DNA from 4 places in the Buttiauxella cochleicola genome. Region 2 is predicted to be linked to each of the others. Evidence: predicted binding sites of a transcription regulator. Region 2 holds the regulator's gene; each other region holds the start of a gene.

Region 1 (3,179 bases), 140 kb from region 2:
CCGCCGTTCAGGATAGTCAGAGTGAACACGCCAGTCATACCGCCGAGGATAACGGCCAGAATCAGACGTGGGTTCATCAGCACATATGGGAAGTAAATTTCGTGGATACCGCCCAGGAAGTGGATGATTGCCGCGCCGCCTGCAGACTGCTTAGCATTACCACGACCAAAGAACATGTACGCCAGCAATACGCCCATACCTGGACCTGGGTTTGCTTCAATCAGGAAGAAGATTGATTTGCCCAGTTCGTGGGACTGCTGAATACCCAGCGGCGAGAAGATACCGTGGTTGATGGCGTTGTTCAGGAACAGGATTTTCGCTGGTTCTACGAAGATAGAAGCCAGTGGCAGCATGTCATGGACAACCATGAAGTTAACGCCCGCCGCCAGAACTTTGGACAGGACTTCAACCGCAGGGCCGATACCCATGAACGCCAGAATCGCCAGAATCATACCGATGATGCCAGCGGAGAAGTTGTTCACTAGCATTTCAAAGCCGGATTTGATTTTGCCGTCTACCCACGCGTCAAAATGTTTAATCGCCCAGCCACCCAGAGGACCGGCAATCATCGCACCGAGGAACATCGGCATATCCGCACCGACGATAACACCCATGGTGGTGATTGCACCCACCACACCACCACGGTCACCACCAATCAAACGACCACCGGTATAACCGATGAGCAATGGCAGCAGATAGGTAATCATTGGGCCTACCAGTTTCGCCAGTGTTTCACTTGGCAACCAACCGGTCGGGATAAATAAGGCGGTGATAATACCCCAGGCGATAAACGCGCCGATATTTGGCATTACCATGTTACTCAGGAAACGACCAAAGCTTTGCACTCTGATCTTGATATCGGATGACATACGCACACCCCTTATTGTGTTTACGCGCTGAAAAGCAGCCCGAGGTTTATTGTTAATGTGGTGGCAAGCAACGCTGCCAGATGCTCTAAGTGACGCAAATCTGGCACTGAATCGTTAAGGTGTCCAGCAGGCTAGATTTTGTGTGACTAAGATCACTCATTGCAGGGTGTGGTGAGGCATGATCAGGCGATCCAGATCACATAATTGGTGTGTAAAAAAAACACAGCGGCTAAATTTTGCTCACCATTGACGCCTTTGTGTGATTAACATCACATTTCACGAGAGGTACTTTGTTATTTAAATGTGATGAGATTCACAAAATATTTTACGTGGATTTTTGCGAGTGTGATCCAGGGCAAATCGGGCATAGGGAGAGAATGGATTTTGTCAGAAAATTACAGCGCAGCGGCAAACAACATCGTGGGATCCCAGGCGTCTTAAGTCTTCCTGATCCATACTTACCCTTTGTCGATTAAAATGGACGATGTAATGAAACTTATCGGTAATTACACCAGCCCGTATGTGCGCAAAATCTCAGTGATCCTGCTGGAAAAGGGCATCACGTTTGAGTTTGTAAACGATAACCCCTGGACTTCAGAAAGCACCACGCCGCAATACAACCCGCTGGGCAAAGTCCCGGCGCTGGTCACCGGCGATGGGCAATACTGGTTCGATTCACCGGTAATTGCCGAATATCTTGAGCTGTTGGATATCGCCCCAGCCCTCATCCCACGCGATCCATTAGCTGCACTGCAGATGCGCCAGATAGAAGCGCTGGCCGATGGCATTATGGACGCGGCTCTGGTTTCAGTACGCGAACGCCAGCGCCCGCCGGAGCAGCAATCTGAAACGGAACTACTACGCCAACGTGAAAAAATAAGCCGCAGCCTGACACTGCTCGAACAGTACGTCGCAGATAAAAAACTGGATGCGGAAAACCTAAGCGTCGCGACCATTGCGGTGGCATGCGCTGTGGGCTACCTCAATTTCCGTCGCGTTTCGCCAGGCTGGTGTGTCGATCGCCCACATTTAGTCAAACTGGTGGAGAAACTTTTCGAACGGGAAAGTTTTGCACGTACTGAACCGCCAACAGCATGATCTCCCGCCATGACAGGGGGGCAACTCCCCCTGTAAACTATCGCAATATTTCACCATTCTGCGGCTTGCTATGACTACCCATCGCACCTTGTACAGCCAACTTCCAGCAATCGATAAACTGTTACGTGACGCCTCATTCAGCACTTTGCTGCACCATTTCGGCCACACTCAGGTGGTGAACACCTTACGAGAGATGCTGGAGGTGGCACGGGAACACATTCGTACTCAGGAGATCCTGCCGCCCTGGAACAGCGATTGGGCAGCTCATGCGCAGCTTCAGCTTGAGTCAGGCCAGCGCAGCGCCCTATTACCAGTATTTAACCTGACCGGCACGGTACTGCATACCAACCTGGGTCGCGCATTGCAGGCAGAAGCCGCAATTGAGGCTGTGACTCAGGCAATGCGCTACCCCGTAACACTGGAATATGATTTACATGGTGCAGAGCGCGGGCACCGTGACAAAGCATTGGCGGGCCTGCTTTGCGAACTGACCGGTGCGGAAGACGCCTGTATCGTTAATAACAATGCGGCAGCCGTATTGCTGATGCTGGCGGCATGTGCCAGCGGCGAAGAGGTTGTAGTTTCACGTGGCGAGCTGGTCGAAATTGGTGGTGCATTCCGTATTCCAGATGTGATGCGCCAGGCGGGTTGCCAACTTGTGGAAGTTGGCACGACAAACCGCACGCATTTGAAAGATTACCGCCAGGCGGCGAATGAAAATACGGCGCTATTGATGAAAGTCCACACCAGCAATTACCAGGTTGCGGGCTTTACTAAAGCGGTCGATGAAGCAGAACTGGTAGCACTCGGTAATGAGTTAAATATCCCTGTTGTGACTGATTTAGGCAGCGGTTCGCTGGTCGACTTAACTCAGTGGGGATTGCCAGAAGAGCCTATGCCGCAACAGTTGATAGCCGCAGGCGTAAGCCTTGTGAGTTTCTCTGGTGATAAACTGCTCGGCGGCCCGCAAGCGGGCATTATCGTTGGCAAAAAAGATCTTATCGCCCGCATTCAAAGCCACCCGCTTAAACGCGCATTACGCGCCGATAAAATGACGCTGGCTGCACTCGAAGCGACGCTGCGCCTTTATCAACACCCGGAAACATTGGTAGAACGATTGCCGACGCTGCGTTTGCTAACCCGTAACGCCAGTGAAATCACACAGCTTGCACAACGCCTGTTGCCATCCCTTGAAGGCAAATATGGCGAGCA
Region 2 (3,179 bases):
TTGCTCGCCATGCTACAAGGCTCATTTATTTCGCATATCAATACATTGGTGGTGCCGGGCGGCAAGATGGGGCTGGCGATGGAATTGATTATGACACCGCTGGTTAAGCGTCTGGCAGAAGGTCGGAATATCAATAATCAGGGCGGTTGAACCCGCCCGTTTTCACTCTTTAGCCTTCAATCACTTCATAGCTATGTGTAACGTTTACCGCTTTTTCAAGCATCAGTGCAACAGAGCAGTACTTCTCAGCAGAGAGGTCTACTGCACGGGAAACTGCAGCATCTTTTAGCTCTTTGCCTGTCACGATGAAATGCAGATTGATATGCGTAAACAAACGCGGAGCCTCTTCACGGCGCTCAGAGGTTAGTTTCACTTCACAATCGGTCACGGTGTAGCGGCCTTTTTGCAAAATAGAAACTACGTCAATTGCACTGCAACCGCCAACGGACATCAGCACCATTTCCATTGGGCTTGGTGCTTTATCACCTGAATTGCCATCCATAAGGATCTGGTGCCCTGAAGCGGACTCGCCCAGGAAGGTAAACCCTTCAACCCATTTCACTCGTGCCTGCATGCTACTCACTCCTGTAGAAAAATTACCTTTCAGAGTACGCAGATTCAGCAAATCTGGCAACGGAAGGCGACATGCGTCAAGCTGAAACGAGACAACAGGAGACACTTGTCAAAAGCTATGCTAAAACAATCCAGATGCTACATCGATACATTGACGTTATGCATGTATGCAGAGGACATCACTAATTACAGGCAGCAAGAATGACTTGCATGCCATCTCCCCAAGGTGGGGAATATTCTAATTACTTGCAACGCCAGACAGGATGTTTAGCGTCCTGTCGTTGGTAGCCAGTTATAAAACAGAGGATAACCGCGCATGGTGCTTGGCAAACCGCAAACAGACCCGACTCTCGAATGGTTCTTGTCCCATTGCCACATTCATAAGTATCCATCGAAGAGCACACTCATTCACCAAGGTGAGAAGGCAGAGACGTTGTATTACATCGTCAAGGGCTCTGTGGCTGTTCTGATTAAAGATGAAGAGGGCAAGGAAATGATCCTCTCCTATCTAAATCAGGGCGATTTCATTGGTGAGTTAGGGCTGTTCGAAGAAGGTCAGGAACGTAGTGCCTGGGTTCGTGCTAAAAGTGCCTGTGAAGTGGCTGAAATTTCTTATAAAAAATTCCGCCAGCTGATCCAGGTCAATCCAGACATTCTGATGCGCCTGTCTTCACAGATGGCTAACCGTCTGCAAGTCACTTCAGAGAAAGTAGGCAACCTGGCATTCCTGGACGTTACCGGTCGCATCGCGCAGACGCTGCTGAACCTGGCTAAACAACCTGATGCAATGACTCACCCAGACGGTATGCAGATTAAAATTACCCGTCAGGAAATCGGTCAGATCGTGGGTTGCTCTCGCGAAACTGTTGGTCGTATCTTGAAAATGCTGGAAGATCAAAATCTGATCTCCGCTCACGGTAAAACGATCGTCGTATACGGCACTCGTTAATCTCCGTCTAAAAAATGGCGTGTTGCTTCATAACACGCCTTTTTTGTCTCTAAAAAACTAAATCCGAAACCCGATTAATTGAAGTTGCAGCAAGGCAGCAAGTGAGTTCATCCCGATGAGCTTACTCAAGTAAGTGATTCGGGTGAATGAACGCAGCTAACGCCGCTGCAGCTTTAAGTAAGAAGGGTTTATGTGGCGAAGACTGATCTACCATCCCGAAGTTAACTACGCACTGCGGCAGACGCTGGTGCTGTGCCTTCCGGTGGCAGTAGGTTTGCTCGTCGGCGATCTCCAGTCTGGTCTGCTTTTCTCTTTAGTCCCTGCCTGTTGCAACATTGCCGGTCTTGATACTCCGCACAAACGTTTCTTCAAACGCCTGATCGTCGGTGGCTGTCTGTTTGCTGCCAGCAGTTTGATCATGCAGCTTTTGCTGCTTTACACCACTGTGCCACTGCCCGTCATTCTTGTTGTGATGGCGCTCTTGCTGGGTGTCACGGCAGAAATCAGTTCCCTGCACGCTCGTCTGCTTCCCGCATCACTCATTGCTGCCATATTTACGCTCAGCATGGCCGGGAATATGCCGATCTGGAAACCGATGCTGCTGTATGTCTCCGGTACGATTTGGTACGGCGTATTTAACTGGTTTTGGTTCTGGATGTGGCGCGAGCAGCCACTGCGGGAATCATTGAGTCTGCTCTATCGGCAGTTGGCAGATTACTGTGAAGCAAAATACGGCATGCTGACTCAACATACCGATCCGGAAAAAGCGCTCCCACCGCTGCTGGCTCGTCAGCAAAAAGCGGTGGATCTCATTACCCAGTGCTACCAACAGCTTCATATGCTGGCGGCAAACCAGCAAAACGGCTACAAGCGTTTGCTGCGTGCATTCCAGGTAGCATTGGATTTGCAAGAGCACATCTCGGTAAGCCTTCACCAACCAGCTGAAGTTCAGAAGCTCGTCGAGCAAAGCCATGCAGAAGCAGTTATTCGCTGGAATGCACAGACCATCGCGGCGCGGTTACGTGTACTGGCTGACGACATTCTTTACCATCGTTATCCACAGCGTTTTACGATGGAAAAACAGATCGATGCCCTTGAGAAAATCGCCCGTCAAAATCCAGATAACCCGGTTGGGCAATTTTGCCATTACCACTTCAGCCGTGTCGCTCGCGTGCTACGCACCCAACGCCCACTGTATGTCCGTGATTTAATGGAAGACCGGCAACGCCGTTTACCGTTGTGGGCGGCATTGAAAAGTTATTTATCATTGAAGTCAGCGGCGCTTCGCAACGCAGCAAGATTGGGTGTGATGCTCACGATAGCCAGTCTGCTGGGTGCATTTTTACATCTGCCCAAGCCCTACTGGATTTTAATGACGGTAATGTTCGTGACGCAAAACGGCTACGGTGCCACACGAGTTCGTATTCTCCACCGTTCGGCTGGCACCATTGCAGGCCTTGCCATCGCAGGTATTGCGCTTCACTTCCACTTCCCGCAAAGCATTGCTCTGGGCGCGATGCTGGTCATTACGTTGGTGAGCTATCTGTTTATTCGCAAAAGCTACGGCTGGGCGACGATAGGCTTTACGGTGACCGCCGTTTATACCCTGCAATTGATAACATTAAGTGCCGAGCAGTACATCGTCCCTCGCCTGATA
Region 3 (3,179 bases), on a different contig from region 2:
GCGTAATCCCAAGCCCTACAGAAAGCTGCGTTGCGGTACTAAATAGCGTGTTGGCGTAGCTCATTTGCGTGGATGGCACATCTGAAAAGGCGAGGGTGCTTATGCCTGTAAACTGCATCGAACGGAACATCCCGCCAAAGAAGAGTATCGCTATGGTCACCCATATTGCGGTGTGCGGGGTAAGAAACGCACAAGCCAGCAGAGAAGCGACGTTCAGAAGGCCGTTAATAATGAGTAATTTCTTGAACCCTAATGCGCGAATTAATGATGTCGTTGCAGGTTTCATCGCGAGATTTCCGGCGAAGACTGCCAGCACCAGTAAACCCGAATGAAAAGCATCCATTCCGAAACCGACCTGGAATAGTAACGGCAATAAAAAAGGCACTGCGCTGATGGATGTACGAAATAAAGAGCCTCCATACATCGTCACACCAAAGGTCTGCACCTTTAAAGCATCAAGGCGAATCATCGGATGCTTAGCGTGTTTAAAGTGCCACAGTGAGAACCACAGCGCCGCTGCACCTAATACCAGCAAGCTCACAGTTGGCAGCACATTAATTTGCGATTGCCCAAGCATTTCCAGGCCGTACACCAGGCTAATCATTACCACCGCAGTGCCGGTAAAACCAATGCCGTCAAATGGACGACGGTCGTCGTCATGAATATCGGGAATCAATCGCCACGCCAGCGCCATGGCAATTAACCCAAGTGGCAAGTTGATATAGAAAATCCAACGCCACGAGGCGTAGCTGGTGATAAATCCGCCCAATGGTGGGCCAATAATGGGGGCAACCAGGGCGGGCCAGGTGAGAGTGGCAATCGCGGTGATCAGTAAATGTTTAGGGGTTGTACGCAGCACAGCCAACCGCCCGACAGGCACCATTAGCGCTCCACCGACTCCCTGTAAAATGCGCATCGCGACAAATTGCTCAATCGTATTGGCAATGCCGCACAGTACCGAGGCGAAAGTGAAGATCCCGAGCGCCAGGGTGAAAACTTTACGTGCGCCAAATCGGTCTGCAATCCAGCCGCTGGCGGGTATTAATACCGCCAGAGTCAACAAGTAGGCACTCATACCGATATTCAGATCAACGGCATCAACACCAAAAGTTCGGGCCATTTCCGGCAGCGCGGTGGCAATGACCGTCCCGTCGAGAAATTCCATAAAAAAAGCGCCAGCGACCAAGAGTGCCATTCCTGAAATGCCACGTTTTGCTGCTGGAGAAGGGGAGTTAGTCATGAGTGAAATTCAAAATTAAAATAATGTTTTAAAAAATTGTTGAGCCAATTAACCAGTTAAGTCGTGGATATGCAAGCCATTTTGTGTGAAGAAGATGTAAAATCCACAAGAAAAATATGTGATACGCATCACAAAACTATTGATTTGTGTGACGGATGTCATATTATTAGCCGCATAACGAGCAACACCTGCAAAACAAAAAACCGGAGCACACAATGAAAATGCGCAAAATTCTGAAAAGCATGTTCGAGCAATACTGCAAGACTTTTAAAGATGTACCGCCGGCTGGCATGTTTTAATCTGCCCGCTTGAAAAAAAACCTGCTGCGGCAGGTTTTTTTATGTCTGAAATTTGCCTTTTTAACTACGATATTAATCTTTATATCCACAATTTCTTCTTTAGCACTTTTTCGCATAACGTTATGCGTTTTACACTTATTTACATTGTGGGTATGGCTGGTGCACTATGCGGTCTCTAATTGAGATGGAGTCCGTGAATAAATGCGTAAACCCCTGTTGTTATCTGCGCTGTTTGCCTCTTTGGCCCTGGCCCTTTCTGGCTGTGATAATGCAAAAACTGAAACTGCTCCTGCGCCGGCTAAACAAGCAGCCCAGGATGGCGGCAATTTAATTGTTGGCGTGACCACTGGCGATCCGTTAGCGATGAACCCGCTGTATGCCAGCGACCGTACTACGCTGACTATCATGCAGACGCTATACGCACCGCTTTATAGCTTCAATGGCGATAAAATTGAATGGGCTCTGGCAGAGAGTCTTACGCCTTCAGAAGATAACCTCTCATACATCTTAAAACTCAAACCAAATCTGAAATGGCAAGATGGCAAGCCTATTACCGCAGGCGACGTGGTGTTCACTTTCAACAAGTTGCTTGATGAGAAACAGCACAGCTTCTTCCGCAGCATGTTTGTGTACGGCGACAAGCCAATTCAGGTCAGCAAAGTTGATGACCTGACAGTGAAATTTACTCTGCCACAGGTGAGTGCTGCGTTTGTAGGTACGCTGGTACAGATTTACCCAATCCCAGAACATGTGTTTGCTAATGACAGTGGCGATCTGGAAAAGAGCACCAAAAACGATACTCCAGTCGGTTCAGGCCCGTTCAAATTCAAAGAATATCGTGCCGGGCAGTATTACTCGCTGACACGCTTTGATGATTACTGGAACGGCAAGCCAAAGCTTGACACAGTAACTTACCGTTTCGCTAAAGACAGCAACTCTGCCAATCTTGCGCTGCAAAACGGCGAAATCAATATGAAGATGATTGACCCTCAGGATGTCAATCGTTTGAAAAGTAGCGGTAAATTTGACTTCGTTATCTACCCGGAAGGGCGTCTGGCATATATGACGTTTAACCAGAATATCGACAGCATGAAGAACAAGGCGCTGCGTCAGGCCATTGCTTATGCCATCAATAAAGATGAACTGGTTCAGGCTGCATTCTCTTCGCTGGAATATGCGCAACCTGCCGCATCTATTCTGACGCCAGACACGCTGTATCAGACCAACGATGTTGAACCCTACAAATACGATGTTGAAAAAGCGAAAGCATTGCTGAAAGAAGCGGGCGCCCCTGCGGATCTGAAACTGCGCCTCGCCTACATCAATAGCAATAAAACTCAGGAAAGCATGGGGCTGTATATTCAACAGCAGCTGAAAAACGTGGGTATTGCGGTTGAGCTGATGCCACTGGATGCTAACGCCATGTCCCAACGCAGCCTGGATATGAAAAATACCTCTTATGAGCTGAGTCTGGGTGGCTACATCATGGGTATGGAACCTGATGGCTATAAGTCTTTGTACCTGAGCAACGAAGCTTATAACTATGCTCACTACAAAAACCCAGCGTTCGATGCTTTATGGAACCAGGGCGCAACTGAAACTGACAAAACCAAACGTGCTGAAATCTATAAGCAAATCCA
Region 4 (3,179 bases), 400 kb from region 2:
CTGACTGGGCACTGATCCCGCTGATGATTCTGGCAACACTGGCAACGGTTATCGCTTCTCAGGCGGTTATATCCGGCGTGTTCTCGTTGACTCGCCAGGCTGTGCGCCTGGGTTACCTGTCGCCAATGCGCATCATCCACACCTCGGAAATGGAATCCGGGCAGATTTATGTGCCAGCAATTAACTGGCTCCTTTATATCTCCGTGGTGATTGTGATTGTGAGTTTCGAGCACTCCAGCAACCTGGCAGCAGCTTACGGTATCGCGGTAACGGGTACGATGGTGCTGACGTCCATCCTTTGTTGTACCGTCGCCACCAAAAACTGGCACTGGAACAAAATTGCTGTGCTGCTGATGGGCTTTGCTTTCCTGTGTATCGATATCCCGTTGTTCTCAGCAAACGTGGTCAAAATCTTCTCCGGTGGTTGGCTGCCGCTGTGCCTGGCGCTAGTGATGTTTATCATTATGACGACCTGGAAAAGCGAGCGTTTCCGTCTGCTGCGCCGTATGCATGAGCACGGAAATTCACTGGAAGCGATGATTGCCTCCCTGGAAAAATCACCGCCGGTACGCGTGCCGGGTACAGCAGTTTATATGTCCCGTGCGCTGAACGTGATTCCTTTTGCCATGCTTCACAACCTCAAGCACAACAAAGTGCTGCATGAGCGGGTGGTACTCCTGACGCTGCGAACAGAAGATGCACCGTACGTTCATAATGTACGTCGTGTTTCTATAGAACAGCTTTCGCCTACCTTCTGGCGAGTGGTCGCAAGCTACGGCTGGCGCGAAACGCCAAACGTGGAAGAGGTGTTCCATCGCTGTGGCCTGGAAGGGTTGAGCTGCCGAATGATGGAGACGTCGTTCTTTATGTCCCATGAATCGCTGATCATCGGTAAACGCCCGTGGTATTTGCGACTGCGCGGCAAGCTATTCTTAGCCTTGCAACGAAACGCTCTGCGAGCGCCTGACCAGTTCGAAATCCCGCCAAACCGGGTTATCGAGTTAGGTACCCAGGTCGAGATTTAACGCCAACGCCTCTTCAATCGAAGGGGCGTTTTTCTTTGCCTCTTGACTGAACGCGCTCTCATTTCCTTCTTAATGAAACAATGCAGCGAAACGTTTCGATGGCGATCACATTTCCGCAATGTGCTGGTTGTTTTACCATCACTATATTTCCTACACTTTACTCCAGCGAAACGTTTCGCTAGTGGAGTAAGAAAATGAAGAAAGGCACAGTTCTCAACGCTGATATCTCGTCTGTTATTTCCCGTCTTGGCCACACCGACACGCTGGTGATTGGCGATGCAGGATTGCCGATCCCGCGCAATACACCGCGTATAGATTTGGCTCTGACTCACGGCGTACCGGGTTTTATGCAGGTCGTTGAAGTCGTAACGCAAGAGATGCAGGTTGAAGCGGCGATCTTAGCTTCGGAAATTAAACAACATAATCCCCAACTCCATGAAACGTTGCTTAGCCATATCGAGCAACTGCAACAACACCAGGGAAACACCATTTCTATTCGTTACATTAGTCATGAGCAGTTCAAGCAACACACCGCTGATAGCCAGGCGGTTATTCGCAGCGGGGAGTGTTCCCCGTATGCGAATATCATTCTCTGTGCTGGCGTAACTTTCTGAGGCCGGCATGGAACCGTTACTGCAATTAAAAGGGATCGATAAAGCGTTCCCGGGCGTAAAAGCCCTGTCAGGAGCCGCGCTGAATGTTTATCCGGGGCGCGTGATGGCGCTGGTAGGTGAAAACGGCGCAGGCAAATCCACCATGATGAAAGTGCTGACCGGCATTTATCAGCGTGATGCGGGTTCGCTGTTGTGGCTTGGCAAAGAAACCATCTTTACCGGCCCAAAATCCTCACAGGAAGCGGGCATCGGGATTATTCATCAGGAACTCAACCTGATTCCGCAGCTCAGTATTGCGGAAAACATCTTCCTCGGTCGTGAATTTGTTGGCCGTTTCGGCAAGATTGACTGGACGAAAATGTACGCCGAAGCAGACAAACTGCTGGCGAAACTGAACCTGCGCTTTACTAGCCAGAAGCTGGTGGGCGATTTGTCGATTGGCGATCAGCAGATGGTCGAAATCGCCAAGGTTCTGAGCTTCGAGTCGAAAGTCATTGTGATGGACGAACCAACCGATGCTTTGACCGATACCGAAACCGATTCTTTATTCCGCGTTATCCGCGAGCTGAAAGCTCAGGGGCGTGGCATCGTCTATATCTCCCACCGCATGAAAGAGATCTTCGAGATTTGCGACGACGTGACCGTGTTCCGCGACGGGCAGTTTATTGCCGAACGTGAAGTGGTGACGCTGACCGAAGATACGCTTATCGAAATGATGGTCGGCCGCAAACTTGAAGACCAATACCCTCGTCTGGATAAGCAACCCGGCGAAATCCTTTTGCGCGTCGACAACCTTTCCGGACCAGGCGTACATGACGTGAGTTTCACTCTGCGCAAAGGTGAAATTCTTGGCGTTGCCGGTTTGATGGGCGCGGGCCGTACCGAATTAATGAAAGTGCTGTACGGCGCACTGCCGCGCACGGGCGGTTATGTGGCGCTGGACGGTCGTGAAGTGGTGACGCGCTCACCGCAAGATGGCCTGGCAAACGGCATTGTTTATATCTCGGAAGACCGTAAGCGTGATGGGCTGGTGCTCGGCATGTCGGTGAAAGAGAACATGTCGCTGACCGCACTGCGCTACTTCAGCCATAACGCGGGCCGCCTGAAACATAAAGATGAACAGCAAGCGGTGCAGGACTTTATCCGTTTGTTCAACGTGAAAACCCCATCAATGGAACAGCCGATTGGGCTGCTTTCAGGGGGGAATCAGCAAAAAGTGGCGATTGCCCGTGGCCTGATGACGCGCCCGAAAGTGTTGATTCTTGATGAACCAACGCGCGGAGTTGATGTTGGGGCGAAAAAAGAAATTTATCAATTAATCAATCAGTTCAAAGCCGATGGGTTAAGCATCATTCTCGTTTCGTCCGAAATGCCGGAAGTCCTAGGTATGAGCGACCGAATTATGGTGATGCATGAAGGCCGTTTGGGCGGGGAATTTACCCGTGAAGAGGCTACCCAGGAAATACTCATGGCGGCGGCCGTCGGCAAGTTAAATCGCGTGAATCAGGAGTCTGTAAAATGAGTACCCAGTCTATTTCGA

Evidence for each region. Region 2 encodes CRP, which controls carbon source genes, mostly activating them, when cyclic AMP is high. Its sites were predicted from a motif close to ATGTGANNNNNNTCACAT; they were not measured.
Region 1: a site for CRP is predicted at 1,127-1,144, ahead of LVQ79_RS03160 (glutathione S-transferase). Genes of this name have one in related genera too.
Region 3: a site for CRP is predicted at 1,357-1,374, ahead of azuC (stress response protein AzuC). Genes of this name have one in related genera too.
Region 4: a site for CRP is predicted at 1,119-1,136, ahead of rbsD (D-ribose pyranase). Genes of this name have one in related genera too.

Annotation. Positions count from the first base shown of each region.
Region 1 covers NZ_JAJSOU010000002.1:184,807-187,985, forward strand. The annotation lists gene LVQ79_RS03155 (PTS mannitol transporter subunit IICBA) at 1-869, opposite strand, end outside; gene LVQ79_RS03160 (glutathione S-transferase) at 1,359-1,967, shown strand; gene selA (L-seryl-tRNA(Sec) selenium transferase) at 2,038-3,179, shown strand, end outside.
Region 2 covers NZ_JAJSOU010000002.1:43,415-46,593, forward strand. The annotation lists gene LVQ79_RS02500 (phosphoribulokinase) at 1-150, shown strand, start outside; gene LVQ79_RS02505 (OsmC family protein) at 170-574, opposite strand; gene crp (cAMP-activated global transcriptional regulator CRP) at 890-1,522, shown strand; gene LVQ79_RS02515 (YccS/YhfK family putative transporter) at 1,713-3,179, shown strand, end outside.
Region 3 covers NZ_JAJSOU010000006.1:79,081-82,259, forward strand. The annotation lists gene LVQ79_RS09765 (MFS transporter) at 1-1,240, opposite strand, end outside; gene azuC (stress response protein AzuC) at 1,456-1,539, shown strand; gene LVQ79_RS09775 (ABC transporter substrate-binding protein) at 1,741-3,179, shown strand, end outside.
Region 4 covers NZ_JAJSOU010000002.1:440,858-444,036, forward strand. The annotation lists gene kup (low affinity potassium transporter Kup) at 1-1,025, shown strand, start outside; gene rbsD (D-ribose pyranase) at 1,220-1,639, shown strand; gene rbsA (ribose ABC transporter ATP-binding protein RbsA) at 1,647-3,161, shown strand; gene rbsC (ribose ABC transporter permease) at 3,158-3,179, shown strand, end outside.